Regions from separate parts of the Shimazuella sp. NTD248 genome, predicted to be linked through region 3. Evidence: riboswitches for the same ligand, from Rfam matches in the RefSeq annotation. Region 3 holds a riboswitch; each other region holds the start of a gene.
The links. A riboswitch is a leader RNA that binds a small molecule or an ion and turns the genes downstream of it on or off. The one in region 3 is predicted to bind S-adenosylmethionine.
Positions count from the first base shown of each region.

Region 1: it holds a riboswitch for S-adenosylmethionine, as region 3 does, so the genes downstream of both, AC5WOE_RS16580 (methionine ABC transporter ATP-binding protein) here and mtnK (S-methyl-5-thioribose kinase) in region 3, are expected to answer to the same signal.
Region 2: it holds a riboswitch for S-adenosylmethionine, as region 3 does, so the genes downstream of both, AC5WOE_RS13955 (hypothetical protein) here and mtnK (S-methyl-5-thioribose kinase) in region 3, are expected to answer to the same signal.
Region 4: it holds a riboswitch for S-adenosylmethionine, as region 3 does, so the genes downstream of both, metH (methionine synthase) here and mtnK (S-methyl-5-thioribose kinase) in region 3, are expected to answer to the same signal.

Region 1 is NZ_JCAJZT010000008.1:69,665-77,547, reverse strand. Features, by position in the region: gene AC5WOE_RS16605 (ATP-grasp domain-containing protein) at 1-332, shown strand, start outside; gene AC5WOE_RS16600 (ATP-grasp domain-containing protein) at 404-1,615, shown strand; gene AC5WOE_RS16595 (NADP-dependent oxidoreductase) at 2,127-3,143, opposite strand; gene AC5WOE_RS16590 (alpha/beta hydrolase) at 3,439-4,272, opposite strand; gene AC5WOE_RS16585 (SDR family NAD(P)-dependent oxidoreductase) at 4,696-5,436, shown strand; SAM riboswitch class I at 5,568-5,672, shown strand; gene AC5WOE_RS16580 (methionine ABC transporter ATP-binding protein) at 5,805-6,824, shown strand; gene AC5WOE_RS16575 (MetQ/NlpA family ABC transporter substrate-binding protein) at 6,877-7,563, shown strand; gene AC5WOE_RS16570 (M20 family metallopeptidase) at 7,582-7,883, shown strand, end outside.
Region 2 is NZ_JCAJZT010000005.1:351,506-359,388, reverse strand. Features, by position in the region: gene zwf (glucose-6-phosphate dehydrogenase) at 1-555, shown strand, start outside; gene gnd (NADP-dependent phosphogluconate dehydrogenase) at 600-2,015, opposite strand; gene AC5WOE_RS13975 (cysteine dioxygenase) at 2,232-2,729, opposite strand; gene AC5WOE_RS13970 (LysM peptidoglycan-binding domain-containing protein) at 2,931-3,836, shown strand; gene AC5WOE_RS13965 (phosphotransferase) at 3,853-4,785, shown strand; gene AC5WOE_RS13960 (hypothetical protein) at 4,900-5,115, shown strand; SAM riboswitch class I at 5,186-5,293, shown strand; gene AC5WOE_RS13955 (hypothetical protein) at 5,359-5,658, shown strand; gene AC5WOE_RS13950 (stage V sporulation protein D) at 6,017-7,883, shown strand, end outside.
Region 3 is NZ_JCAJZT010000002.1:412,201-420,083, forward strand. Features, by position in the region: gene AC5WOE_RS06745 (hypothetical protein) at 131-382, opposite strand; gene AC5WOE_RS06750 (ABC transporter permease) at 459-1,424, opposite strand; gene AC5WOE_RS06755 (sugar ABC transporter ATP-binding protein) at 1,456-2,973, opposite strand; gene AC5WOE_RS06760 (sugar ABC transporter substrate-binding protein) at 2,970-4,082, opposite strand; gene mtnA (S-methyl-5-thioribose-1-phosphate isomerase) at 4,079-5,146, opposite strand; gene mtnK (S-methyl-5-thioribose kinase) at 5,143-6,360, opposite strand; SAM riboswitch class I at 6,435-6,599, opposite strand; gene AC5WOE_RS06775 (pyridoxal phosphate-dependent aminotransferase) at 6,776-7,883, shown strand, end outside.
Region 4 is NZ_JCAJZT010000003.1:250,635-258,517, forward strand. Features, by position in the region: gene AC5WOE_RS08505 (MFS transporter) at 1-360, opposite strand, end outside; gene AC5WOE_RS08510 (squalene/phytoene synthase family protein) at 636-1,463, shown strand; gene AC5WOE_RS08515 (SgcJ/EcaC family oxidoreductase) at 1,493-1,951, opposite strand; gene AC5WOE_RS08520 (P-loop nucleotide/nucleoside kinase family protein) at 2,124-3,254, opposite strand; gene AC5WOE_RS08525 (aminotransferase class I/II-fold pyridoxal phosphate-dependent enzyme) at 3,398-4,558, opposite strand; SAM riboswitch class I at 4,690-4,797, opposite strand; SAM riboswitch class I at 5,137-5,247, shown strand; gene metH (methionine synthase) at 5,323-7,883, shown strand, end outside.

The DNA of each region.
Region 1 (7,883 bases), on a different contig from region 3:
TTCACTTGACTCGAGCTTGGGTACAAGCTCAGTGTGGAATAGATTTATTTGAACAAGTATCAAGTGTAATGCGAATGGATCAAAGGGTTCTAACGGGTGATGTTCTTATCCCTCCAAAAAAAGGAGAATTTATTTCTGGTCCATCAGAAAGCCCCCCTTCTTGGGTAACGGAATATCGTATGCTAGCAACACCAGGACAACGTTATGATCATCCCAAATTAAGTATTGACCATATCGCATCTTTTGTAGTACAAGGCGAAACAGAAGAAGAAATAGAGGATCGACTAACTTATATAGCCAATTGGTTTGAACAGTCTTCATATTGGAAATAAGGTCTATCTTAAGAGGGAGCACATGGCAAGGGTAAAAACAAAAATTTTAATATTCAGAAAAGAGTGATGGCATGAGTATTTTAATTTTAAATCGTGTTTCGCGTGATCTTGCACCATATGAAGAATGGTTAAATCACTTAAACGAAGATTTAATTTTATTGACATCCGACGAATATGCAGAAGACTTTAATCCAGAAAATTATTCCTATTTCGAGTCTTTTTCGAACTATAATTACAATGCAAATGTGGAACAAAGAGCAATTGATTTGTTTGATCGGTATAAATATCGTGCTATTATTGGCTTATCCGAACGAGATGTTCTTCGTGCTGCTTATTTACGTGGCCGATTTGGCTTGGAAGGTCAGACATGGGACAGTGCATGGAATTTTCGCAGTAAAATCAAAATGAAAGAATTGGCGAATGGACATGGTTTACCATGCCCGGCTTACCGTGAGATTCATAATAGTTTTGATCTGATTGAGTTTGTGGAAGAGCATAATCTTCCGGTTGTGATCAAGCCAATTGACAGTGCCGGTTCCGTAGGTACTATGGTTATTGAGACACAAGAGCAACTGGAAACTATTTTGTATGAAGGTGTCCCGCATAACTGGGAAGCAGAAAAGTTTGTAGAAGGTGATTTGTATCACGTAGATGGGTTTATTTATCATGGAGAATTGATCTTTACTTCTTGTAGCAAATACGTTGAATCATGTTTATCTTTTCACGAAGATGGTAAATTCACAGGTAGTTATATTTTAGATCAGACAACTGATTTGGCAAAAAGACTATCTGACCGAGTAACGAAACACCTACGTATTATGGCTCCTCCAGAGCATACACCATTTCACGCTGAATTTTTCCATACACCTGATGATCAAATTATTCTTTGTGAAATAGCGAGCAGAACAGGGGGAGGAAGGGTAAATATCCAGATCGATCAATCTTTTGGAATCAACCTGAATAAATCTTGGATTTATGCCCAGCTCGGATTACCTTTGGAATTGCCTACAGGTGGAAGAAAACAAGTAAAACCACATATTTTAACCGGTTCCGCACTACTGCCCCCAAGAAAAGGAATTTTCAACGGTTTCCGTGCAGAAGTATGGCCAGATTATGTAACCGAATATCGTTTACTTGCCAAACCAGGTGAGAAATTCAATGGTCCAAAATCAAGTGTGGATCATATGGCATCCTTGGTTATTGTTGCCAGCACAGAACAAGAGATGGAAGAGCGACTCCAAGAGTGTAACCGGCTGTTTCGAGAGCATAGTGTATGGTCGTAATTTCCTAACTTAAAAGACTGACAAGCACCACGAGAGTAGGTTTCTTTATGAACCATCTCTCGTGGTGCTTGTATTTCTAAAAGGAGTGATACTTTGTAGTGAATCTATCAAGCTAAACATGGGGTGAAAATTAACTGGTAAGTTCTTTCGTGATCGCGAGCAAAATCAGTTGGTGATAATAAGGTTATGTTAATTTTGACAACTCCGCACGGCTAAAGCCGTTGGATTCTTGGGACGATAGCTTATGACTATTTCATTACCAAGCTAACCCCGTGTGCCCCACGGTTTACAAATGTTTATTTCTTTTTTGCCGCTAACAACTTGGTTTTCGTCTGCTGCGACTATACATATATCACCATGAGAATGTTTGTTTGTAAAGTTGCTTTTATCAAAGGTTGGACTGGTGAAGGAAGATTCCTTCACCAGTCCAACGCTCGCTTCCAGCCCACGATTGAAACCGTGGGCTTTCTCGCTCACAATGTTATAATGCGATGTCTTGATGAAAAGGGAACTATAATTCCGTTAGTTGAACCAAAGATTTACCTATTTTTTGACCAGTGAAAAGTCTTTTATATGCTTCTAAGGTGTTTTCCAGTCCCTGTGTGACATCAAATTCCATTTTCAGTTTTCCTGCTTCATACCAAGGGCGCATAATTCGGTTCACATCAGGTCCGCGATGATAAAAATCTGGGGAGAAAAATCCGGTGAATTGCAAGCGTTTCATTAAAACTTGATCAAATTTATACGGGCCTGGGATTGGGCTTTCTTGGTCATAATTCATCAGTAAGCCGCATATTGCTACTTGTCCAAACAGAGCCATATTTTCTAAAGCTGCATCCAAAATAGTTCCGCCCACATTATCATAATATACATTGATTCCCTCTGGACACAATTCACGTAAGCGTGTTGCGACATCTTCCTTGCGATGGTCAATAGTCGCTGTAAAACCTAGTTTCTCTGTCAACCAAGCCCCTTTTTCCGCTGAACCTGTAATCCCAATTACTTTGCAGCCAAGCTGTGCAGCTACTTGTCCAGCTAAAGCGCCGGTTACACCTGATGCGGCAGAGACGACAAAAGTATCCCCCGGTTTTGTTTTTCCATACTCCACTACTCCCAAATAGGCAGTCCAACCATTCGGACCAAAAACAGCTAGATGTTGACGCAGGTCATCAAGTTGCCAACTGACTCGTTCTACATAGGTGTCATCTGGTCTGGAGATCGAATAATCAGACCATTGTCCATAAGCACGAGCTAAATCCCCAGCACGAAAATCAGGGTGCCGAGATTCGACAACTGTTCCTAGTACCATTCCTATTACCGGAGAATTCAGCGGAGTTGGAGGGGAGTAAGAATCTTCTCTAGCGGTCATCCACATTCTAGTGCCAGCATCAAGGGAAAAATATGCGTTACGAATTAATACATCGCCGTCAACAAGTGGAGGGATTTCTTCTTCAACGAGTTCTAATGCAGAAGCATAATCATTACCGACAGGTCGCTTGGTCAATACCCAGTACCGATTTTTTTCCACTATATCGCCTCATTTTGCTTGTGATTTTGTTTGGGCTGTTCTACAAAAGGCGTATTTTTTGTAATTCATTAAAAAAGATAAAGCTTCTATACGCGTATAATATACTTGTAGCAGAAGAATTAGATATTAGTCAAGTTGCATATGAGTATACAGAAAGTGGGACATGCCTTTGGAGAGGGGATGGAAGTAAAGCAGGAGGTAAGCATATGTGGTGACTTCGTGTAGTCTTGAAATTTTTTAAAAAGAGAATCAACACTTAGGGGGTGACGGCTGTCGCGTGACAGCCGTCTTTCTCCTAGTTTCCTTGGATTCGAGAGATGAACCCATCCATTACTTCACAAACGATCGGACAGGAAGTGCTGAGAAGACTGTTGTGTCCTCCCGGCACTTCCACTACTTCTACCTGCCTGATTCTTTTTTTGGCGAACCGAGTGGTCTGTGTGCTGTCAACCAGCTCGTCTTTTTCGGACACGACGACCAAAACAGGCAGTTGAAGGGTATTCTCTTTGAGTGTCTGATTGGTATATCTGATTGCTCGAATCAGTTCGATGGTGGAAATCAAGGTACGATCCACCTCTGAGCTCCAGTATTCTTCCAATACATATTTGGAATGAGGGAAGTGGATTGTCGGGAAGAATCGACTGGCTTGCTTAGCGATCTGGCGGTCGAGGGTGGAAGCTCGAATTACTTCCGTTGGAAGACGCAATTTCCATCGGAGCTTAAGAGGGGGACTGACGGCGATCACTCCGATAACCTCTAGCCCGTACTCTTGCATCAGACGATCTTTGAGTGTCGATAGCTGAAGAGCGATGAGCCCGCCCAAGGAGAATCCTAGCAAGTAGAGTTTCTTGATTCCCCGCGAACGGATTTCCAGCAATTGTGTCCAGATCGAACGCACCCAGTCTGTCCATTTGCTGTTATCGAAGTCAGGATAACTCGGCACCTCTACGGAATGACCCAGACTCGACAGCTTTGTGGAACTTGGTTGCATACAGCTGGGTTTCTCATACCATCCTGGGATGGCATAAACAGCGGTGTCACTGGTTACCGGAAGGAGAATTCCCGGAAGGAAGAATGGACCTTCGATTGCTTCTTTTAGATCGGTGCCAAGTAGTTCGTTAAATGGCATGGTGTCCTCTCTGTGATCTCTTTGGGAAACGTAGGGGAGTGATTTTCTCACTTCGTTTCTATCATTAACATATCTTGATGAGTAAACTTTCGTCAAGATATGTTCGTGTTTATTTTGGGAATTCTTCATCAATAGGTGGAAATACTTATATAAATTCGAATTATTATTTATAATTTTGTATTTTTATATATAAAGCAAAGATAAATAGAAAATAAATAAATAACGTTTCATTCTATTAACAAAGATCTTTGACAATTCATTATCATTTTTATAACACATGAAAGTAAAATAATATCTTTATATTATTACAAATATTATGTAGATACAAATTAAAAGATGTTATAATGTTCCATATATTCAATAGAAAGCGGTTCATCATGATAGAATCGCAAAACATCTGCGATTTCAAAGGGGATAGGTGCTATGGGGCGCTTAGCGGGTAAAGTTGCAATTATCACAGGTTCGGCAAGTGGACAAGGGAAAGCAGAAGCTATTCTTTTTGCCAAAGAAGGTGCAAAAGTGATTCTTGCAGATATCCAGAAACAAAAAGTATATAAAGTAGCAGAGGATATTCAAAAAAATGGCGGGGAAGCAATTGCTTTTTTTCATGATATTTCGATTGAAGAGCATTGGAGTAATTTGATAAGAGCAATTTGCAAGAAATATGGGAAAGTAGATGTTTTAATAAATAATGCTAGTACAACAGCGAGTCATGACGATTTGATTGAAGAATGGAGACGAGTATTAGATATAAATATGATTGGAACTTTTTTAGGAATGAAATATGTCGTTCCAGTTATGAAAGAAATAGGTGGTGGTTCGATCATAAATATTTCTTCAGTTGCAGGTTTAATAGCTGGTGGAGTCAATCCATACACTGCTTCAAAAGGGGCGATTCGAGCGATTAGCAGAAGTGCTGCTGTCGAATATGCCAAGTACAATATACGGGTAAATTCTGTTTATCCAGGAATGATACATACACCAATGACGGAAGATTTGCTTGCTAATGAAGGGATTCGAAAACATTTTGAATCCGTTACACCGCTCCCTTTTTTAGGTGAATCAAATGATGTGGCTTACGGAGTCTTATATTTAGCTTCAGATGAATCGAGATTTACTACAGGTACCGAATTAGTTATCGATGGAGGTTGGACATCTCATTAGAGATATCTATTTTCTTTTGGGTTAAGCGATTTAAGGAGAAAACAAGCATTATACCCTTTATTGATTAATATTTAAAATTCTATTGACTTACTATGTATTTAAATATAAAATGACCTCAATTAAATATTAACTTCTTATCTAGAGAGATGGAGGGACCGGCCCTTTGATATCTCAGCAACAGATCATTTACGATACTGTGCTAATTCCTGCAAGCAAGTTTGCTTGGCAGATAGGAAGAGTTATTTAAATGAGCGGATATTCCTTAGTTTAAAAGCCTCTTTCTATTGATGAATAGTAAGAGGCTTTTTTTGTTTTTCTACGATTTATCCATCTATTGGGATGTAATATTTTTACTAGGAGTATGGAATTTGATTGAATTGAGTAATATCAGCAAAATCTACCCTGGATCGCCACCAGTGGAAGCACTGAAAGAAGTGTCTCTACATATAGAAAAAGGAGAGATCTATGGGGTAGTGGGGGTGAGTGGAGCGGGGAAAAGTTCGTTAATTCGATCTGTCAATCTGTTAGAGGAACCAACCACAGGTGAAGTAATAGTAGATGGTGTCGCATTGGCTGCTCTGTCATCTGAAAAATTAAGGGAAGCTCGTCGAAAAATTGGTATGATCTTTCAGCAATTTAACCTGATAGAGTCCAAAACAGTTTTTCACAATGTCGCATTGCCTCTCTATTTAGTTGGAAAAAAGCGTAAAGAAGTAGAAGAAAAAGTAATGCAGCTTCTTACCTTTGTTGGTTTAGCAGATCAGGCTGAACATTACCCTGGGCAATTGTCAGGTGGACAAAAACAACGGGTAGGTATTGCTAGGGCTTTGGCTACTGATCCCCATATCTTGTTGTGTGATGAGGCAACTTCTGCTTTAGATCCTGATACAACGAGATCAGTACTCGATTTGCTTCGAAAGGTGAATACAGACTATGGGATCACCATTTTGTTGATTACTCATGAGATGGATGTGGTGAGAAATTTGTGTGACCGCGTAGCAGTGATTGATCAAGGGAGAATTGTGGAACAAGGAACGGTTTATGAAGTGTTTACCAATCCAAAGTCCGAAACAGCACAGCGATTTGTTCGTACTATTTTTGGACAGGAACTACCAGAAAGTGTACGCCAATCCTTGAAAAAACAGGATCAAATCTTACGAATTGTATTTACTGGTGAAAACGCAAAGAGACCACTTATTGCAGAAGCAATAAGGAAATTTCAAACCGATATCAATATTTTGCAGGGTAGTATTACAGAATTACAAGGGAAACCTTTTGGAGACTTATTAATAAGTATTCAAGGTGATTGGAAGGTAACAGAAGACATTATTCAATATTTACAACAGCATCAAGTACTAGTGAAAGAGGTGACATCAATTGGCGTTTGATTGGGCGGTTTTTTGGCCGCAGTTAGTAGATGGAACAATTGCAACGTTCATCATGGTTTTCGTATCGCTTGTTTTTTCCATATTGATTGGTTTTCCATTGGGAGTGGTGCTGGTTGTAACTCGGCCAGGACATATATTAGAAAACAGAACGCTTTTCACGATTCTCAACGCAATCATCAATATTTTTCGATCCGTTCCTTTTATTATTTTATTGGTTGCGATCATCCCTTTTACACGATTGGTAACAGGCTCATCAATCGGTACAGCAGCTGCTATTGTACCATTGATTTTTTATGCAGCGCCTTATTTCGGACGCTTAGTAGAAAATTCTTTATTAGAAGTAGATGCTGGAGTGATAGAAGCAGCAAAGGTGATGGGAGCTAATGGAAAAGGTCTGATGGAAGCAATAGCTTCTAATCCCAAGCATTTAAAAATTGTTACGGTTGCAGCACCACAGACCCCTCGCTCGATGGATGATGCAGCTGCTGCAGTTATTAACAATGGGATTGCTGTAAGTGCAGGTCTCAGCCCAGTAAAAGACCCAATATTTAAGGAAGACAAAACTGCAAAGCCATATATCAATATTATCGCTACACAAACCAAGAACAAAGATAATGCTAATTTGAAAAAACTAGTAAAAATCTATCAATCTTCTGAGGTAAGTGAATATATTAAGAAGGTCTATAATGGAGGAGTAATTCCAACGGTTGTTCCCATTTCTGAAATTGAAAATTTATAAAAAAGGGGCAGGATAAACTTGGCGCAAACTAAAATAGTAACCATTCGTGAGCAAATAACTCAATATATTGATGAAACACGTGATACATGGATTCAAGTAAGTCATGACATACATGAACGTCCTGAAATAGGGAATGAAGAGTATTTTGCAAGTGGTCTGCATACCAAATTGCTAAAAGAACACGGATTTGATGTGGAAGTGGATATCTCAGGTCACCCAACTGGGTTCATTGCAAGAAAGAAAAGCCAAAAACCTGGTCCTGTGATTGGTTTTCTAGCAGAGTATGATGCACTTCCAGGGTTAGGACATGCTTGTGGACA
Region 2 (7,883 bases), on a different contig from region 3:
TCTACAACCGATACATTTGTTGCTGGGAAACTAATGATCAACAATTATCGGTGGGCGGGTGTTCCGTTCTATATTCGTACCGGAAAACGAATGAAAGAAAAATCAACGAAAATTGTCGTGCAGTTTAAAGATTTACCAATGAACCTTTACCGGGATAGAAGTCATCCGCATCCTAATTTATTGGTGATCCATATTCAACCAGATGAAGGGATGACACTGCATCTTAACGCTCAGCAACGCACAGGAGAAGAAGATTCCTTACCTATTCAGTTACATTATTGCAGCAACTGCGATGATAAAATGAATACACCTGAAGCATATGAAAGACTTTTGTATGATTGTCTATTGGGGGATGCGACCCACTATACCCATTGGGATGAAGTATCCATCTCATGGAAGTTTGTCGATACGATTTCCAAAGCGTGGAACAAAGACAAAGATGTTACGTTTCCTAATTATGAAGCTGGGTCGATGGGCCCAATGGAATCCGATCAACTCTTAGCAAGAGATGGATTCTTTTGGTGGTCGGTTGCAAGTAAGCCATCCAATTCTTAAAGCATTAAAAAAGAGGTTGTAGGATTATCCCTACAACCTCTTTTCTATTTCTCCATCCATTCTGTATGGAAAGTACCTTCTTCATCAATCCGTTGATACGTATGGGCTCCAAAGTAATCTCTTTGCGCTTGTAAGAGATTAGCAGGCAGTGTCTCTGTCCGATAACTATCATAATAAGCGAGTGCGCTGTAAAAAGATGGAGTCGGAATCCCATTTTCAATCGCAATGGTGATCACATGTCGAAGCGCAGATTGGTATTCTTCGGCAATATTTTTAAAGTATGGGTCTAATAATAAATTTGTTAAGTCTGGTTCACGCTCATATGCGTCACTGATTTTTTGCAGGAATTGTGCGCGGATAATACATCCCCCACGGAAGATCATCGCGATATTTCCGTATGGCAAATCCCAGTTATATTCTTTTGCAGCAGCACGCAGCTGACTGAAGCCTTGAGCATAAGAACAAATTTTGCTCATATACAACGCTTTACGAATCGCTTCAATCAAACCTTTTTTGTCACCTTCATACCGTTTAATTGCTGGACCTTGTAATACTTTACTCGCTTTCACTCGTTCTTCTTTCATGGAAGAGATGATACGGGCGAAAACCGATTCGGTTATGATGGAAAGGGGTACACCAAGTTCCAATGCATCTTGACTTGTCCATTTTCCAGTCCCTTTTTGGCCAGCAGTATCTAAGATGACGTCGACAAGGGGTTTGCCTGTCTTCTCATCTATTTTGGTAAAGATATCAGCCGTGATCTCAATGAGATAACTATCTAGTTCTCCTTTGTTCCACTCTGCAAATACGTGATGTAATTCCTCTGCCTCAAGGCCTAGTACATGTTTGAGAAGGAAGTAAGCCTCCGAGATCAACTGCATGTCTCCATATTCAATCCCATTGTGTACCATTTTTACATAGTGTCCAGCGCCATCGGGACCAATATAAGTACAACATGGATCACCGTTCACTTTTGCGGAGATGGCAGTCAAGATCGGTTCTACTAGTTCATATGCTTCTTTTTGTCCACCGGGCATGATCGAAGGGCCATGCAGTGCTCCTTCTTCTCCACCGGATACGCCTGTTCCAATAAAATGAATCCCATCTGCCTCTAACTCTTTATTACGGCGGATGGTGTCATGGAAATAGGTATTTCCACCGTCAATCAATACATCGCCTTTATCTAATAGAGGTTTAACTTGTTCGATCGTAGCATCTGTTGGGGCACCAGCTTTGATCATCATTAAAATTTTGCGGGGTTTTTCGAGGCTCTGCACAAATTCTTCTATACTATATGTACCAACGATATTTTTACCAGCTGCATCTTTTTGGACAAAAGGATTGATCAAATTTGTAAAGTTATCAAATACTGCGACCGAATATCCACGACTTTCCATATTTAAGGCAAGGTTTCTGCCCATAACGCCTAAACCAATAACACCCATCTGTTGTTGTTTCATCTCTATGACCTCTTTCTTGATCTAGTAAATCAAGTGCTCATTTCTTGAAAATAACATATTGATGTATTAAGTTTCAAGTGAGTATGCAACTCAAAAAGACAAGTGGAAATCCTGACAGACTGTACCACTTGCTTATGTTTTGAAGAAGATAGGAACTTTATACCAAGCATATTAGAAGCAGTCTAGACAGATAAGTATGTACTTCGTACTTATTTTTTATGAGGAGATAGTATTTTCCAAGTGTGTTTCATTATAAATGTGGTTATTTTCAATGGGCGGGGAGTAGACGTGGAAAGTGATCAAAGGTTGGTTTCTCGGATTGTACATGGAGTGAATTTGGTCTTGGGTTACGGTAAAATACTCATTTTGTTTATATCTCTCTTCTTTTACCTGCCCAGGTGCCTCAGTAGATTGTTTTATTTGATAGATACGATTATATAATGTGCCATCGACTACTTTTACACAACAAAAAGATTCCCCATGATCGTGTATGGGAGTTTCAATTTGTGGAGGAATTTGCAGAATGATTACTTCAAAAAGTTCGGATCGAAAGATAACATTTCTTCCATATTGCAGAGGGGGAGCTGGAGATGTGATGTAAGGGGAGATCTGCGGGTAAGTAATATTCCACCTGCGCATTTCTTGTTCTACTGCCGAGGGGCTTGGATGAGTGATAGGCAATAACCAATTGGGCAATTGAGCGGTCAAATCCATACTTGTTCCTCCTCATATTTCAGCCGAGAAATCCATATACGTTTAATGTATGTGGATGAGATGAAATCATGATTTGACCTCCAAGTGATGAGAAGACAATTTTACATAGCTGTTAACATTTTGTCCGATCTAGTGATAACTCTTTTATCTCGTACATATATTTCAGCATAAGGGCTTGAAAGATAGAAGGAGGGAGAACAGGTGGAGCAACTTCGCTTTAATATTTCAGAAAAGATTCGTCTGCATCCACAGCAAGCAGGGATAAGTTCGCTTCTGGAATTGGATTTATATCCCGATGTGGAGATCAAAGATGAAGGGCAGCATCTTAAAATTCACGGTTATCTTCGGCTGAATGGCACCTATGAAGGGGATATCGATGAAGAAGCAGATGTTTCTGATTATGATCCTTATGAAAGAGAGGGGGAAGAGATTGCCTATGTAATTCCTGTCGAAATTACTCTGCCTCGTGACCGTGCAGAACTAGCAACTGTCTGTGCAGAAGTAGAATCTTTTGATTACCAGATCTTATCACCATTTGAATTACAGATTGAAGCAGTTCTGATGATAGACGGGATATTGCCAGAAGCCGAGGAAGAAGAATTGATCACAGAGGTTTCTGAAGATCAGCAAGAAGAGATAGAAGAGAAAAAAGAGATCGAGTCCCCCACTTTTGCAGCTCAGCCTGCCAAACCAGAGCCAGAACAGGTAGAGGCAAAAAAAGAACAATCCAAACCCAAAGAAGTTGAACGCACCATACATCGGGAGACAAGAAAAATAGCAAAAGAACAAGTAGGCGAAGAACCACCATCACAAGAAGCCTTTCAACCTCAGCTTGTGATTGAAGAAGGACAACAAGAGGAAGAAATCAAGGAACCAAGTAATACAGAGGAAGAAGTTCGTGGCAGAGAATGGAGCAGGTGGTTGGTAGGAAATAGAGAAGAATCGTTTACTTCCTTAAAAATGGTTATTGTCCAAAAAGACGAGACGATCGATACATTAGCTGCCAAGTATGATGTTTCTTGTAATGCGATTATTAGAACGAATCAGTTCCCAACAGATCGTTTAGTGGAAGGTCAAATCGTAAAAATTCCGGTGAAGCGGAGCTAGGGAAGGAGGGCTTTCGATGTGGGAAGTGATTCATGCATTTGGATGGGACCCTTCTTCGGTGCAACATCGGGCTGGAGTATGGGAGGTTGCGGATGGAGACCAAAAATATGCGCTGAAAGAAAGTCATGCACCGAGAGAAAAACTGTATGTACTGCACCGCATGTTAGAACAAGTTCGCACAGCTGGATATCCTCATCTGCTTCCGTGGGTTCCTACAGAGGATGGAGAAATAGTCGTTTCTGCTTATGGAAGCCAGTGGTATGCCACTCCATGGCAAGAGCCTGCTGATGATCATGTATCGGCAACAGAGCTGGCATCATCCTTAGGGCGCTTTCATCGTTTAGCAGAACCTATAGCAGCACAGTTTCCCAAGTTGCACCAAGTCATCGATCCAGATCTAAAAGAGTCTTGGGAACAGCGAAAGACACAAGTATCTAGTTGGCAAGAGACGTTAGAAGAAGGAGAAGCAAAAATATCCGAACAATCTGCTCAGCTCTCCCAAAATGGATTTACGTTTGCTATCCAAGGAATCGATCGTTATCTTCAAGTGGAAAAAGGAATTGCCCCGAGATACACGATATGTCATGGTCGGGTTCATCCTTCTAATGTACTCACAAGTGAGGAAGGATTGTACTGGATCGATTTTGACCATGCTGCGCTAGATACACCCATAAAAGACCTTGCTACTTTAATACATCGATATCCAGAGGAATCTCCCGCAGAAATACTAGCAGCCTATGAACAAGAAAATAAACTATTGCCGAAAGAAAAAAGACTTCTAGCTGTCTTTCTCTCCTATCCCGAACGATTGGTTCGTGCGGTAGACAGACAAGAAGAATTAGTAGACGTTTCAAGTGAATATGCCCATATCCAAGAATGTCAAAAACTAATCAAAAAACTATGGCCGGCAAAGAAGAAGTCAAGGTCCAAACCAAAACGAAATCGATAATCCTAACGAGGGAAACCTCGTTTTTTTATGCCAAGAGGACGGGCTAGTATATATTCAAACATTATGGAAAACATAGGTAATGATTTGAAGTATCTAAAATCGGAGGATTATAGTATGGATAAAATGTGTATGAATATGATGATGATGGTCATGATGGAGGATATGATGGGAAAAATGAGAATGATGACCATGATGATGAACAAAATGCAAGAAATGAACACGATACCAGAAATGGACATGGATATGATGATGAACAAAATGCAAGAGTCAGATGAAATGATGACAAAAATGATGAGTATGATGCGAACAATGAAAGAAAAATCGATGTAGTTATTTACAATTAAAATAATTACATATATAATCAACAACAAATCAACCAAAACGAAAAAAATCGAAGGATCTCTTATCAAGAGAGGTGGAGGGATTGGCCCTATGAAACCTCAGCAACCTCAGTCAACAGACTGTATGGTGCTAAATCCAACAGAGTAGAAACTCTGAAAGATAAGAGGAGGACCTTTCTAACTAGAAAACCTCTTCTTAAAGAGGTTTTTCATTTGTTAGGGAGGTAAAATCATGATTCAGTTAAAAGAAACTTGGATAAACGATTATTTAGACTTGTATTTATATGCAAAAGAAATCGGCGATCAAGAATGGCAAGCTGAAATTTTACAAAAACTGAATTTCACAGACAAAGATTTATTTCTCTATCATTTATGGGCACAATTCGATGCTATAAATACGCAGTTGTTGTTAAGTTATCAACAACTAAGAAGTGCATCGGATGCTTTTGAACAGGAACAACTATGGGAGAAAGTATGGAGTTTAAAAATGGAACGTATTACCTTGTCCCGAAAAATTCGTTCTTTTTGGTAATAGAGAAATATGGTTGTGAAACAGCTGAAGTCAAAAACAAGATGAAAATGAAATAGATAATACATACGAGGGAAACCTCGTTTTTTATGTGAAGATGTGGAGTGTTTGTTTCATTTTCTGACATTCGTACTTCCCTTTACTTAAAAAAGAATAGCCTCCTAATTACCTCAAACGACCAGTATGTTCCACATCTCACTCAATAGACGAAGATGTGGGATTTTTTACGTTTGAGTCTTTGAATATAACATTCCGTTGAGCAAGTTTGATAGGAAATCCCTAAATCATAGAAATGATGATTCTTTTTTACCCTTTGTCCACATAAATTGAAATAAAGGATAGTGGAAAAGGATGAAGAGACGTGAAAGCGCTATTGGTTACGCACAAAAAACGCTTATTCATTATATTTTCAATTGCACTGTTTGTACTGATCGCGTTGCTCGGTCGTCTTACTTTTGTGCAGTTGGTACAAGGGCCTTGGTTGACAGGGAAAGCGGAAAATCTTTGGGGCAGGGATATTCCCTTTGCGTCAAAGCGTGGACGCATCTTGGATCGCAATGGGGAATTGATTGCGTATAATATCAGTTCGCCTTCGGTGATGGTCGTACCAGCTCAGATCAAGGATAAAGATGGAACAGCTTATAAACTAGCAAAAATATTAGGTGTGCCAGAAGAAAAGATTTTGCCGTTTGTAAAGAAAAGACAGCTTATCGTTCGGATTAATCCCTATGGGAGAAAAATATCAGAAGCAAAGGCAGAAGAGATTCAGGGGTTACAATTACCAGGGGTAGTAGTTACAGAAGATAGCAAACGTTATTACCCTTATCAAAGTTTAGCTTCCCACATCCTTGGCTTTACTGGAATTGATAATCAAGGGTTAGCAGGATTGGAATTGGAGTACAACAAGCAATTACAAGGTACCCCGGGATATATTTCGTTTAGTGCCAATGCACGTGGAGAAAAGTTGCCAGGAGGGGTAGATCGCTTCACACCGCCAAAAGACGGGATGGATTTAAAGCTTACAATTGATCTAAATATTCAACAAATCATCGAACGAGAATTGGATCAAGCAATGGCGCAGTATCATCCAGAAAATGTGATCGCCATTGCGATGGACCCCAAAACAGGAGAAATACTGGGGATGAGCAGTCGCCCCACTTATCGGCCAGATCAATATAGAACAACAGACCCATTGATCTACAACCGCAATCTGCCAATATGGAAAACGTATGAGCCGGGTTCGACATTTAAAATTATTACCTTAGCAGCCGCTCTGCAAGAGAAGAAAGTAAACTTACACGAAGGATTTTTCGACCCCGGTTTTATTGCTGTAGGCGGGGCACGACTTCGCTGCTGGAAGTCTGGCGGACATGGCTCGCAAACCTTTTTGGAAGTCGTAGAAAATTCCTGTAATCCCGGATTTGTCACCTTAGGCCAACGGCTTGGAAAACAAAAACTGTTGTCCTATATCCATCAATTTGGGTTTGGGCAGAAAACAGGAATAGACCTTAATGGAGAAGCAAAAGGAATCTTGTTTAAACCTTCGCGTATGGGACCAGTGGAGCTTGCAACTACTGCATTTGGTCAAGGGGTAGCAGTGACTCCGATTCAACAGGTGGCCGCTGTAGCAGCAGCTGTCAATGGCGGGAAATTGATGGTTCCACATCTTGCCAAGCAATGGATAAATCCAGAAAATGACCAAGTTGTAAGCACCATTAGCCCTGCTGTAAAAAGACAAGTTATAACAGCAGATACATCTGCTGCTGTACGGGCGGCGTTAGAAAGCGTTGTTGCCAAAGGATCAGGTCGTAAGGCATTTGTAGATGGCTATCGTGTTGGCGGGAAAACTGGAACAGCGCAGAAAGTAGGGCCGAATGGCACCTATCTTCAAAATAATCACATCGTTTCGTTTATTGGATTTGCTCCTGCTGATGATCCAAAGATTGTGGTGTATTTAGCAGTTGACAATCCAAAAGGTATCCAATTTGGTGGGGTCGTTGCTGCTCCTATCGTAGGAAATATTATTGGAGATACCATGCGGTATATGAAAGTACCAAAACGAAAAAATCAAATTGAACCAGAAGAAAATCCGCTTTATGATACGATTGTCACCACTCCAAATTTTGTTGGTCAAGATATTGATAAGATCAAAAATAGTTTGTATACAATACCAATTGAAACAGTAGGAAAAGGAAAATTGGTCATCAGCCAAATCCCACGTCCAGGAG
Region 3 (7,883 bases):
GATGTAATCCACATTTATACGAAATAATTTCGTGGTTAAATCGACTCCTAATTTTCGGAGAGCCCTCCAATCGTCTAACGGGAACGATAAAAAACAGCTTGTATCTTCATCAGATACAAGCTGTTTCATCCTACAAGAAGAAAAACAAGAACGGAATGAAGAAAAGAAAGGGTAAAAAGATAGGAAACAGTGGGCAAAACCACTGAGCTTTCGCTTTTCCATTCTTTTTCTTCACTTGCACAGGAATAAACACAATCCCTTTTTGATGTAATTCTTTAATCACGCCATAAATCACTTTGCCGTTTTTTAAAACTAGTTTCATTGGTTTACCGATGTGCTTCGTTCCCAATTTATGATGAGGTATATACTGTAAGGTTCTCAAAGTAGTACCTCCTCTCCTAAAGACTTCTATTATTATATGGAAGTCTACTAGGAAGAGAAACGGAATAAGCCCATTGCTATGATTCTTTTCTACTTTTATACATTAACGTTAAAGCACCAATCAAAATAGCACCTTTGACAATGTCTTGGGCATAATATGGAACATTGAGCATAGTTAATCCATTTAGAAGAATACCAATTAAAATGGAGCCAATGAATGTCCCTAATACGTTAGGTTTATTTGCCCCAAAAACAGAGTACCCGATCAATGCTGCAGCAACTGAATCCATCAACAGAGATGCACCAGCAGAAACTTGTCCAGTCCCGATACGTGATGCCAATACTATACCTGCAATACTAGCAAATAAACCACTTAAGGCATAAGCATAAGCTTTATACCGATTTACAGGAACTCCAGAAAGCCTTGCTGCTTCTTCGTTTCCACCTGTCACATACAACAGACGTCCAAACTGCGTATAGTTCAAACACAAATGAACTACTATCACAAAGAAAAACATCACAATTACCGGAAAGGGAACGGAAAAAATTTCACCTTGACCAATAAACAAAAAAGAAGGCAAAATTTTCCCTGGCGCTAGAGACCCATCTTGAAGCGGCATATTGTTATAGATGCTATATCCTTTTGTAATCGTCAAATGAAGACCGTTGACCATGTACATCATACCAAGTGTTGCTAACATATCTGGTAAACGAATTTTAACAATTAAAAATGCATTTATAAGTCCTACTAACAATCCAACTAACAGCGGCAGACAGATAGCAAGCACTGTTTCTTGACGATACCAAACCATCACAGCTGTACTAGTAATCGTAGCGAGACTCACGGTCGAACCTACGGATAAATCAAAACCTTTTACAATTAGAGATAGGGTAACCCCAATAGCCACTAGTGTAGTTATCGAAATAGAACGCAGTATATCTGTCCAATTTTTATACGTGAAAAATTCATCCGATAAAATACTAAAAAAAGCTATTATCAAGAGAATCGCGATGATTGTCCCATACTTGGTCAAAAAACGAATCCATCCATCTTTACTCTTCTTCGTTTTATTCTTAGGGAGATTCGCTATCTCGATGCTCTGTTCCATCCGAAATCCCTCCTGTTGCTAATGTCATGAGCTCTTCTAGTGTCGTTTCATTTGTCCTTCTCTCTGCAATAAATCTGCCATCATATAACACGAGTATTCGATCGGCAACTGTCAATAGTTCATTTAGCTCACTTGTAAAGTACAAAATACCCTTTTTCTCTTCTGCCAATTTGGAGATGATCGAAAAAACATCTACTTTCGCTCCAATGTCAATGCCTTTTGTCGGTTCATCAAAAAGGTAGATAGAAGCATCCGTATTCAACCACCTTCCAATGGATACCTTTTGTTGATTACCTCCACTGAGAAGCCCAACTGATTGTTTGGAAGAGGAAGTTCGAATACTTAATTGTTCAATCACTTTTTCTGCTAATAGTCGTTCTTTACGCCAATCTAGCCATCCTGCTCGGGTAATCTTATCGATATGTGGCAAGGAAAGATTTTGGTCTATCGGAAAATCAACCAATACCCCTTCTTTACGCCTCTCTTCTGGAATGAGACAAATTCCCGCTTCGATTGCTTTTTGTGGATGTTTTATTTTCCAAGGCTTTGCTTTAATCGTAACAAGACTATAACTTTGATCTTGCCCTGCTAGAGCTCTAGCAATCTCTGTTTTTCCTGCCCCTACTAAACCAGCTATACCTAAAACTTCCCCTTCGTGCAAAGTAAAAGTGACCGATTTATCTAGTTTAGGAACAAAAAATTGCTGAACTTTGAGCAAAGGAGTAGTCCTTTGTTGAGGTGTTTTCTCTTGAATTGCTAACAACTGTTTACCGAGCATTGCTTCTACAATTTGATCATCCGTTAATTCCGATACTTTACTTTGCAGCACGGTTCGTCCTTCTCGCAATACCGTTACTCGATCACAGATAGCACGAATTTCAGGCAAGCGGTGTGTTATAAAAACAATTCCTACTCCACTATCTTTTAAACGGCTCATGAGCTGAAACAATGCTTTTGTTTCTACTTCACTCAGTGGTGCAGTTGGTTCATCTAGAATAAGAAATTGCACATTTCTAGCCAATGCTTGGGCGATTACGATTTGCTGTTTTTCACTTAATCTGCATTCGGATACCAATCGATCCATGGAAATATTTAATCCAACTCGCTCTAGCCATTCTTTTGCTCGTTTTTTTCGCTTCTGTCTACTGAAAAATGCAGTACCTTGTACCAATTCATGTATACTCACGTTTTCCGCTACTGTAAGTTCAGGAAATAATGCTGTATCCACTTCCTGTACAACAATACCGATTCCAGCATCGATTGCTTGATGTGGAGAAGAGAGCGAAACCCGTCGCTCTCCTATCTTTATTTCTCCACTATCGCTTTGAAGTTGACCAGACAAAATTTTTACCAATGTACTCTTTCCAGCTCCATTCACTCCTAATAAAGCATGAATCTCACCTTTATGAACATTAAAATCTACTTTTTGGAGCACTTTATTCTCATGAAAAGATTTGACAATGCGTTTCATCTGGAGTGTCATTTTTTATTCGCCTCAACTAACTTGTCCATCCAAGGGGATGTAGCCGTTTTGGTAGCGCCCCACTCTGGGATGTATTTCCCTAATTGACCCATTGTTACAGCTTGACTAGGTAGATTCTTCTTTTCAACCAAATGAGGTTGTACACTAAATACTTGGGGAATAGTTTCTCCCGCTATTTTTTGATAGAGGAATCGAACTTGAATTTTCCCCATCTCCGATGGATCAGTTGCTGTTGATGCTACCCATGGACTGTTTTTCTGCTGGATTAACTGCAAATCCTCATCGCTTAAATCGATTCCATATACTTTGATTTCTGTTCTTCCTGCTTGTTGAATTGCTCTAGTAACTCCTTTTGCAAATTCATCCCAAGGAGCAAATACAGCGTCAATTTGACCTTTTGGATATTTTTGCAAAATAGCTTCCATCTGCGTTTGTGTATCAAGTGCAGTGTTATTAGAAGCATTTCCGAATTTAGCAATCTCTTTAATCTCTGGATAACGTTGTTTAAACGCGTTATAGATCACATTACGGTTTTCCATCGGAGCAAATCCGCCAACCCAAACGTAGACAATGTTCCCTTTTCCATTGAGGTCTTGCGCAAGGGTACGAAGGGAATTCCAAGCTAAGGAGTAGTCATCTTGATCGATAACGGTAACACCAGGGATGCGTAGATCACTATCAAAAGCAATGACTGGAATACCTGCTGCTATTGCTTTTTTTACACTTGGAAGGAGTGCGTCCGCACGACCATGATCCAACAATATACCATCCACTTTTTGACTTACTGCATTATCGATATAAGAGGCCATTTTCGCAAGATCATTATCAGCATTATATACTTGCACTTCTCCTCCAAATTGTTTTACTTGTGCTTGTACTCCTGCAATATATTGACTAGAAAACGTACCGATAGACAATTGCGATATAGCTGCTATTTTTAGAGGCTTTTTTAATTTTTCTGGGATTGCTGTGTTCTTACTTTGGCTGGTAGATGATGTAGAAACAGAATTATTATTCGTCGATTGGTTTACTTGGTTTTGTTCGTTAGAGCAAGCGGTCAATGCTAAGATCGAGATGAGTAGAAAAATAAGCCATTTCGTACGTTTCATGACACCGTCTCCTTTGTTATCTGCTCTATAAGATTGTCTAAGTTGTTCGGGGAGAAAATCCCTTGTTCGGTAATAATTGCCTTAATATAATCTGCTGGTGTAACATCAAACGCTGGATTGAAGACTTTGGTAGAAAGCGGTGCCAATAGTGCATCCCCAATTCGAGAGATTTCTTCGCCAGAGCGTTCTTCAATCGGTATATCCTTACCAGAAGCTGTATCTATATCAAATGTGGACAGCGGTGCTGCCACATAAAATGGTATATTCAAAGCTTTAGCTTGAATGGCAAGACCAAAAGTGCCTATTTTATTGGCAATATCACCATTTCTAGCAACCCGGTCACATCCAACTATCACTGCATCTATCCTTTTGGTTTGCATCGTGTGTGCAGCCATGCTGTCCGTAATCAATGTCACATCAATATCTGCTTGCTGCAATTCCCATGTTGTCAAACGTGCTCCTTGCAAAAGCGGTCGGGTTTCACATGCATAGATGTGAAGATTCCATCCTTGTTCTTTTGCTATATAAAAAGGAGCTAAAGCGGTGCCATATCTTGCTGTCGCTATACTACCCGCATTACAAATCGTCATGATATTTTGTTCGTCGGCAAACAATGTCAACCCATGTTCACCAATCTTTCGGCAAGTTGCTTCATCTTCCGCTTGGATTTTCAAAGCTTCCGCTTCCATCACTTGTTTTGCTTCGGAAACACTACTCACCTTTTCTGCTTGATTTGCAACGCGATCTAAAGCCCACTTCAGATTAATTGCAGTAGGACGTGAGCTTGCCAACTGAGACTTCGCGCGGCGCAGTGCATCGAGAAAGCTAGGAAAATCAGATGCTTTCCAGTCATTTGCCCATACTACAAGTCCAAAGGCCGCTGCTATGCCAATAGCTGGCGCACCTCTCACTTGTAGACGCTGAATGGCATGCCAAACATCATTGAGAGAAGAAAGTCGAACGTATTCCATTTTTTGTGGCAATAAACGCTGATCCAACAATGAGATATGATCTTTCTTATAAATTACGGATGTAACTCCCACTTTCTGCTCTACAACTGTCATGTTAACGATTCCTCCACCCAAGCGAGAAAAGTATGGATATCTTTTAACTTTCCTCTATTTTTAATCAATACAGCTCCTACAGTCAGTGCTTTTTGTTTTAAGTCAATTTGAACTGGTGCATCATCAATCGAATTTAGATCAGCAACTTGTGCCAGACCAATCGTTCTACGCACTACTTCACAACCTGTAAAACCGAGTGTATCTTGCCAAACTTTTTCAAGAAATGCTTCGGCTACACCATCAATGCTTGAAAAAGTAAAATGTCCTTTTGTCTTGCAAAGTTCTAAAAATTGAGTGGCAAACGTTTCCCATGTTTGCTTGCTTGTATCTAATAGATACTTGCGAAAAGCCTGCAAATCTTCCATTTTTTGGAGGTGAGCTTCTTGAGAAATATAATTCAACAACAGATTAGCAAAGAAAGAACCTAGATCAAAACCAATAGGACCAACAAAAGCAAATTCTGGATCGATCACCTTAGTAGAATCTTTGGTAACGAAAATACTTCCGGAGTGGAGGTCACCATGAAGCAAAGCCTCTGCTTCTGTGAGGAATTGCAGTTTGAGTTTGGCTGCCTCGCGTTTTAACTCTTCATCTTGCCAAAACTTCACTACAAAAGGTCTTATTTCATCAGAAATCTCATTCGTATCATGATCAAAGAATGGATCAGTAAAAACGAGATCTTCCGTAATTTTGCATAATTCTGGATTCAGGAAATCTTTAACCAAGGCTTTCTTGGTAAATGGATGTAAATAAAAATCACTAGTATGAAATAATGTTTGCGCAGTAAACGTACCAATATGTTTTCCGAGCTCAGGATACTGATTGCCAGCTATCCATCCAGAGCGAAGAATATCATGAGAAGATAAATCTTCCATCACGGTATAAGCTAAGTCTTGATCATGATCATAAACAACGGGAACTAACTCAGGAACCACTTCTCCTGCTTTTTGCAAGGATAAGTATTCGATTTTTGCCCGATCTAATGTAAGAGGCCAACTCTCTCCTACTACTTTTGCATAAGGTAATGCTTGCTTTACAATCAAAGACTTACTTGTCTTTGGTTCTCGAAGGTGAAACACATAATTGAGATTTCCATCTCCAACCTCCGATACTTCCAATTGTTTTACATTTTCAAAATACTGGAGCTGTTCTACTACAGATCGAACCGTATCAACCGTTAGTGCTCGATACGAACGCTCCTGAGTTGTTGTCATCTATGACCACTCCTTTTTTCTGGCAAAATCAAAAAACCTCTTTCTGTAAGAAAGAGGCTCGGAATAGTCCAAACCTCTTATCTTACAGAACGAACAACGTCCTGTTGGAATTAGCACCGTGCCTTGCGTGGGTTTATTCCACGGCCCATAAGAAAAACATGAGCCCCATCTTGCGATGGTATTACGGTCGGTTGCTGGGCTTCATCGGGCCATTTCCCTCCACCTACTCTTGATAAGAGATGCACAGCTTTATATTTTTGTTTATCCAATGTTTTTGAATAAGTACTATCTCAGAATAGTAAAGGCTTATTTTGTATTTGTCAATAAAAAGTCTTTTTTAAACAAAAAGTTTTTGACAGTTATTCGGCTAAATTGTAGCATAAGATAATTAGATACAAACTAGGAAGTGGAAAAATTGCAAACATTTCAATATGCTGATCGACTACAGTCATTACCCAAACAATTTTTTGCCAAATTGGTAGCTGATGTTAATCGATATGTGCAAGCAGGAAAAGATGTCATCAATCTCGGTCAAGGAAATCCTGATCTCCCTACTCCTGATCATATTATTCATTCCTTACAATTAGCAGCTGAAAATCCACAATTTCACAAGTATTCTCCGTTCCGTGGATTTACTTTTCTCAAAGAAGCAATTGCTGCCTACTATCAACGAGAATATCATGTATCACTCGATCCAGAAACAGAAGTAGCCATTCTTTTTGGCGGAAAAGTAGGATTAGTAGAAATCGCACAATGTTTTTTAAATCCAGGAGATGTCGCATTGGTACCTGATCCCGGGTATCCTGATTATTGGTCAGGAATTGCCATGTCAGGAGCCCATATGGAAATGATGCCACTTTTAGCAGATAATCAATTTCTCCCTGACTTTCATCAAATATCTCAAGATATTTTAGAACAAGCAAGACTAATGTTTTTAAATTATCCTAACAATCCAACTGCTGCAATTGCAACACCAGAGTTTTTTGTCGAAACCGTAAAACTTGCAACGCAAAACAGTATTTGTGTGGTTCACGATTTTGCATATGGAGCAATTGGTTTTGATGGACAAAAACCACTAAGTTTCTTACAAACTCCAGGTGCAAAAGAAATTGGAATTGAGATCTATACGTTGAGTAAGACCTATAATATGGCAGGTTGGCGGGTTGGATTCGCACTTGGAAATAGATCTGTCATTCAAGCGATTGAACTGCTGCAAGATCATTTTTATGTCAGTTTGTTTGGGGCTATTCAGCAGTCAGCAGTTACTGCTCTTTTAGAATCCCAAGACTGTGTGAAAGAATTGGTTCAAACGTATGAAAATCGCAGAAATACCTTTATTTCCGGTCTAACACAAATAGGATGGAATGTCCCTCAGCCAAAAGGTTCTTTCTTTTGCTGGCTTCCAGTACCTTCTGGGTATACATCCACTACTTTTGCGGCAAAACTTTTAGATCAGGCACATATTGCCGTCGCCCCAGGCATAGGGTTTGGAAAAGCGGGAGAAGGCTATGTTCGAGTAGGTT
Region 4 (7,883 bases), on a different contig from region 3:
GCCTACAAGTGCCACACTAAAAATAATCCAGCCATATTGGGGGATAAGTGCCAGCATCAACATTCCTAACAAAGAACACGCTAGTCCGAGCGGTAATGCATAGGGTCTTGGTTTCTTATCAGAAAACCAACCAATCACAGGTTGAAATAAGGAGGAAACGATATTTAAAACTGCTGCAATCACCCCTAATTGGGTAAAAGTAAGGCCCATCTCCTTTTCTAAAATAGGAAACATTGCTGGAACCACTGCTTGGAGGGTGTCATTTAAAAGATGACAAATACTAATGATAAACAATATTTTATAGGTAGTCAGTGCAATATTGTTAGATTCAGTTGTAGTTACTGAGACGGGAGAAGACATCATTTATACTTCCTTTCTTTCCTTCATCCATTTTGTATAATAACATTTATAAATAAAATTAGAAAGGTTTCAAAATAACATTTTTTGTTTTATTAACCTGAAGATGGTCAATACTAGCAAGAAGAAATTTCCACCAGATCGTTTTATATTATTTATGGGAATCTCCTTTCGTGTCTCGGTGAATAAAGTATAATGAAAGAAGTTATGCTTCTTTCTAAATAACTTGTATATAAAAGATGTTTGAAAATACAGATACAAAGGGTGACCATGGCATTATGATTAAACCAAGCGCAAGCGCTTTATATAAGGAAGCATTTGAAGTTTTAGAAAAAACAAGTCGAACATTTTCTATTCCCATTAGTTATTTAACAGACGGATTAAAAGAAGCTGTAGCATCTGCTTATTTATGTATGAGAGCTATTGACGAAATCGAAGACCATCCTGACCTTCCATCTGCTACAAAACATGATCTTCTAGTGAAAATTAGTAAATTATTACATGCTGGAGACATGGATATGTGCGCTTTGAACGACCTCTATAAGCCTTATGAATCGAGACTTCCTGAAGTAACCCTTCGATTGGCAGATTGGCTGAAAATATGTCCTCCAGCACTCCAAACACGCATTAAAGAAGCGACATCCATCATGGCTCAAGGGATGGCAGAATGGGTAATGAAAGATTGGCAGATCAAAACCGAAAAAGATTTAGATGACTATACATACTATGTTGCTGGGTTAGTTGGTGTCATGCTCTCAGACATATGGGAATGGCATGATGAAACGAAAACGGATAGAGATTTAGCCATTGCTTTTGGAAGAGGCTTACAATCGGTGAACATACTAAGAAATCGTTCAGAAGACAAAGATCGTGGAGTCAATTTTTTCCCAGATGGTTGGGGGGAAAAAGAAATGTTCGATTATGCAAAACGTAATCTCGAATTAGGAGATACATACATCGAAAGCTTAAATCCAGGATCGATCCTCCACTTTTGTGAAATTCCCCTAGCTCTTGCTCATGGTACATTGGATGGTCTGGCTCATGGAAGAGAAAAAATTAGTAGAGCTGAAGTAAAAGAAATTGTTAGCAGAGTAGTCACGGAATAAGAAAAATAAAAATAATAAAAGAGTGTCTCTCAATAGGCACTCTTTTCTATTCTCTGGTTCTCCAATTCTGCTGTCATCTGTTCTACTAACTCTGGTCTTCCATGAAATTGAGCAGGTGTATTTTGAAACAGGGCTACTTCCCACTGTCCTTTTGTCTGTTTCGCTACTAATGTCTGTACTGCATTTAATGCAGGATTTAACGTTGACTCTCCTTCTGGAACCATCCCTGCAATCGCCCGTAAAATTGCAATTTCGGATTGCAAAAAACGAATATTTTTGATGATACAAGTAAAAGGCGGGGTTGGATGATGAGCAAAAATCTCATCTAAGTGTACCAATATAAGTTGACGTCCAGAGATGCAGCTTCCATCAAAACCAATCATCTCACCTGCTGGTTCAAAGACAGATGACATCTGCTTCGCATCGCGATCGTTCCATGCTTGTATTAACTTTAGATAGAGTCCACTTACTGATTCTTCACTTTTCATTTAGATTGCTCCTCTCATGCTCGGATGAGCAAGAATAAAATATATCATGTATAATCTAATTTTCTGCAAAAAAGCTGTTTCTTTATTCATGTTTGGATATTTGTCCTAAAACAGCTGTGGCGACAACAGAAAGTAATGTTGCCGCCACTGATCTCCTCAGACACAGGGATATTTACTTCCATTCCCATCTACGCTTCGGAGAATGGTCAGAGCAGAGAAAGCCAAGATGAGACTGTTGATGAAAATAGTCCATCCGTGGCAAAGTCACTCTCTTACAACACTCTATCTCACGTGGAGTACATTGATGAGAGCAGCGAATCCCAAATGGAGAGACATAGGAACAGCGATATAGCTCGCTCTCTAGTCCTCGATACAAAGAAGAGCTAACATCTACAATCTCCCAAGTACCAGAAGGAGGAATTCCTTCGGTAGATTCATCTTCGTTCAAGCTCCTAACGTATCGAGACATCGACTGGAAGGTTTCTTCCACCTTGTTGGAGCATTCCAGCCAATTTTCAAGGGAGACTTTCCGCTTCCGAGTCTGGTTACGTGCAAGAGCTTCCAAAGGAGGACAATCGACTAGTGCATAATGGATATGACAAGTAGAACGAAGCTGACCAATTAGCCGAATCATCGCTTCACGTTGACCTCTGTTGTCACCAGCATCTGTAATGATGACCCAACCACGATTATTTAGAACCCTTCTAAGTTTATCAAGGGCTTGTCTCATCGTTGGATCGATCAACTCGATAGGGACTTCTCCAATCCATTCTCCCCCTTGGAGAAACTCATCAGGGTCAATTTCATAAATCTCAGCTAGAGGTTCATAGACAAGACCTGCTCTACTCGCCCTCAATAGTTGGTGCTCTGCCATAGCAGAACGAACTGCCTTGATCAGGGTACTTTTTCCTGCACCGCATCGACCTGTCAAGAAGACGACAATACTTTCACCAAAAAGATAAAACATCTTGTCTGGTGAGGAAAGTAGGTTGAGCTCCCATCCTTCTCTAGCTATTTCTTCTTTGGTTGTTAGAGCCCAAATGCGACGCTTCTCTGCAATAGCTACTGCTTCTTCACACATGTCAAGCATCTCTACTGAGTTCGGAAACTCAATCGATACCCTTAGTACCTCAGACATATAACGGTACGCGCTTTTAAAGGGAATCTCGCAATTGTTTCTGAGATCATCCGGAAAATAAGCGTTACTGTTAGGCCTAAGCTTCCCTAGTCGCTGATCCAACAGAAACCGAATGGCAGTCTGTCGTATTATCTTATGCTCTTCTAGGCTAGCTACTCTCGTCATCTCTCCCTCTCTTCATAGAAATGCTGTATAGTGTAATTATATTAATATATCTTAATAAAAAACAGCAGGTTTAAACGTTAAAATTTACTTATAGCGAGAAAGACCATTGTATATAATGGTCTTTCATGTCAACACTTTTCTTTTTATCTCACAGCAGCAAAAGAAATTCTCGAATCCAACGCTTGGGACAGATCGTCCATAAGGTCTTCTACGTTTTCCAAGCCTACGGAAAAACGGAGCAATCCATCTGTTATCCCATGTTTTAATCTAACTTCTTGTGGCATTGCCGCATGGGACATCAATGCAGGATAAGATAGAATACTTTCTACAGAACCTAAACTAACTGCAACGATAGGCAGTCGAATCTTTTGAAGTAGTTTCCTTACTTTTGTTCCACTTCCTACATCAAAAGATAATACTGCGCCATGACCACTAGCTTGTTTACATTGTATACGATGACCTTCATGTTCCTCTAAACCGGTATAATATACTTTCTCCACCTCTTTATGCTCTTGTAACCACACTGCTAACTTTTCTGCATTTTTGGAAGATATGTCCAACCTCGCTTGCAGGGTTTTCAATCCCCGTAGAATTAGCCATGAATCCTGCACTCCTAGTACTGCTCCAAACGCATTTTGAAGAGTCTTGATTTGATTTGCTAATTGTTCATCTCTTACCGCTACAAGTCCTGCCACCACATCACTATGTCCGCCCAAAAACTTCGTTGCGCTATGCACAACGATATCGAATCCAAATGCTAATGGACGCTGATAATAAGGTGTTAAAAATGTATTATCGACAATAGATAATAATTTATTTTCTTTTGCTACTTTTACTATCTCGCCTAGATCTGTTACTTTTAGGGTTGGATTGGAAGGAGTTTCGATATAGATTGCTTTCGTATTTGGACGAAGTGCTTGAGTGATAGCTTCTGTTCTGGTTGTATCGACAAAAGTACTGTCAATCCCAAATCGACTTAGCACTTGCGTTAAAATACGATACGTACCACCATAAACATCCTGCGAAACAATGATATGGTCTCCTTTGGACAATAACAGAAACACAGTAGATATTGCTGCCATTCCGGAAGCAAAAGCGAAGCCTCGACAACCACTCTCTAGCTTTGCAATGGTATCTTCCAATGCTTGGCGTGTTGGATTTCCACTTCGGGAATAATCGAATTGCCCCGGATTATCGATATCAAACTGATGGAAGGTAGAAGCTTGATAGATGGGGACACTTGAAGCCCCTGTCTGTGGATCTAACTCATTTCCATTATGCAATAACAATGTCTCTATTCTCATCCAAATCACTCCCCGTTTCGTTTTACTAGGCACGTATTCGTATAAACTACTGAAGTTCTTGTCCTATTTTTTTGCATCAAAAAACCTCTTCTCCTAAGAGAAGAGGCCAGTTTTATCCATCGTTTCCTCTTCCCTTATCTATCAGGAATATACTTCCTGCAGGAATTGGCACCTTATTGATTAAATCAATTGGTTGCCGGGCTTCATCGGGCCAGTCCCTCCGCCGCTCTCGATAAGAGAATTATCAAAATATTATTTTATTCAAGATTTGCACTAGTTATTTTTAGGTTATCCTACATCTGAATAGAAGTCAAACACGAAAACAAAATTATCCGATATTATTTTAAATTGGGGTTCTATACTGGTTGACACCAAATGTAAGTTAATATAACTCCTAAGCAAAAATAATTGCAACTTTTCATAGATTATTATATATTCATCCAAAAGAAAATCCTTAAATCCAAAAGCAAGTACTCGAAAATATCCTGTAACAAATAAACAATCTTCTTTTTCTCCTAACCTTGTAGTATAATCAATAATTGGGAGTAACAATATTAACCAAATACAAATGAATCTTTCTCTTATCAAGAGTGGTGGAGGGACTGGCCCGATGAAACCCGGCAACCAATTGATCTATGGATCAATATGGTGCCAATTCCTGCGGATTATTGGATTCCGCGAGATGAGAGTTGACGATACAATCGTTCACCTTTCATCTTACCCAGATGAAAGGTTTTTTTGATCTTACACAAAGGATGATAGCAATGAACAGAACACCCATTGAAGAGCGACTGAAAGAAAAAATACTTATCATTGATGGAGCGATGGGAACAATGCTTCAACGTGCTCAGTTAACCGCAAAAGATTTTGATGGTGAAGAATATGAAGGGTGTAATGAAATTTTAAATCTAACCCGTCCGGATGTAATTCTTAATATTCACAAATCATATTTAGATGCTGGTGCCGATATCATTGAAACCAATACATTTGGGGCAACTTCTGTTGTTTTAGCGGAGTATGATTTACAAAACCGAACAACAGAAATCAACCAAGCAGCAGCACGCATCGCTTGTACAGCGCGGGATCATTTTAGTACAACAAATCATCCTCGTTATGTAGCTGGCTCTATCGGTCCCACGACCAAAACCCTTACCGTGACAGGCGGAATTACTTTTCATGAGTTAGCCCACTCATACTACGAACAAGTTGAAGCACTTTTGATGGAAAACATTGATCTTCTTTTATTGGAAACCTCACAAGACACCTTGAATGTAAAGGCTGCTTGTATCGGAATGGAACGCGCTTTTAAAGCGAGTAAAAGACGTGTTCCGATTATTATCTCTGGAACAATAGAACCAATGGGTACCATGCTGGCTGGTCAAAATATTGAGGCTTTTTATTTGTCGATCGAACATCTAAATCCTCTTGCAATTGGATTAAACTGTGCAACAGGGCCAGAATTTATGAAAGATCATATCCGCACATTATCCACTCTTGCTACTTGCGCTGTCTCATGTTATCCAAATGCTGGTCTACCAGATGAAGATGGTAATTACTTGGAAACTCCATCGGCTCTGGCAAAAAAATTAAGCGAATTTGCTGCGGCTGGGTGGCTTAATCTAGTTGGTGGTTGTTGTGGCACGACACCTGAGCACATTCGTGCTATTGAACAAGCTGTTGCCGCCTTTCAGCCACGTACCCCTGCCCCCTCACACCTTCCTGCTGTTTCTGGTATAGAATCTGTCTATGTTGAGGAAGACAATCGACCCTTACTTGTTGGAGAACGCACCAATGTGATTGGATCACGTTTATTTAAATCATGGATTGCAGAAGAAAAATACGAGGATGCATCTGAAGTTGCTCGCAAACAAGTAAAAGGCGGGGCACAAATCATCGATATTTGCCTTGCAGATCCTGATCGTGATGAGCTAGAAGATATGGAACGATTTTTGAAATTTGTGACAAAAAAAGTGAAAGTACCACTGATGATAGATTCTACAGATCCAAAAGTTATCGAAATGGCTCTATCCTACTCCCAAGGTAAAGCGATTATTAATTCCATTAACCTTGAAGATGGAGAAGAACGTTTCGCAGAAGTTGTCCCATTGCTTCATCGTTTTGGAGCTTCTGTAGTAGTTGGTACCATTGACGAGGAAGGAATGGCTGTGTCAAGAGAACGAAAATTGGCAGTAGCCCAGCGATCCTTTCAGTTGTTAACAGAGAAATATGGAGTAAATCCCCAAGATATAATTTTTGATCCACTCGTTTTTCCTGTTGGTACTGGTGATGAACAATATATTGGCTCTGCTTTAGAAACAGTAGAAGGAATTCGCCTTATAAAAGAAAGCTTACCAACATGCACCACTATACTCGGAGTTTCTAATGTCTCATTTGGTTTACCTATTGCTGGTCGTGAAGTTTTAAATGCGGTTTACCTTTATGAATGCACCAAAGCCGGACTCGATTATGCCATTGTAAACTCCGAGCGCCTTGAACGATATGCTTCTATTCCTGACGAAGAAAAACAACTAGCAAAAAAATTGTTATTTGATACGAATGAAACGAACTATGGTGAAGTATTAGCTGCATTTACTGAATTTTATCGTGAGAAAAAAATAGAAAAGAAACAATCTGCTCAAACCTTAACCCTAGAAGAACGCTTGGCCAATTATGTTATAGAAGGTTTCAAAGATGGGTTAATTGCCGATCTCAATTTGGCTCTACAAAAAACCTCTCCATTAGATATCATCAATGGACCACTTATGACTGGAATGGATGAAGTTGGACGACTCTTTAATGATAACCAATTAATCGTAGCGGAAGTACTGCAAAGTGCAGAAGTCATGAAAGCCTCTGTTGCACATCTAGAACCTCATATGGATAAGGAAGAAACTACTTCTAAAGGGAAAATCATTTTAGCTACCGTAAAAGGAGATGTTCACGATATTGGAAAAAATCTAGTAGAAATCATTCTTTCCAATAATGGTTATAACATTGTAAATCTTGGAATCAAAGTAACTCCAGAACAATTAATTGCTGCTTGTCGTGAAGAACTACCAGATGCAATTGGTTTATCGGGACTTTTAGTAAAATCAGCACAACAGATGGTTATCACCGCCCAAGATCTACAATCAGTTGGAATCAACATCCCTCTATTAGTAGGCGGGGCTGCCTTATCTAGAAAATTTACCGAAAACCGAATCACTCCAGCTTATGAAGGACTTGTTCTTTATGCCAAAGATGCCATGCATGGCTTGGATTTAGCAAATCAACTAAGCTCTCCCATTAAAAGAAAGGCTATTGTTGAAGAAATGCAACAGAGAAA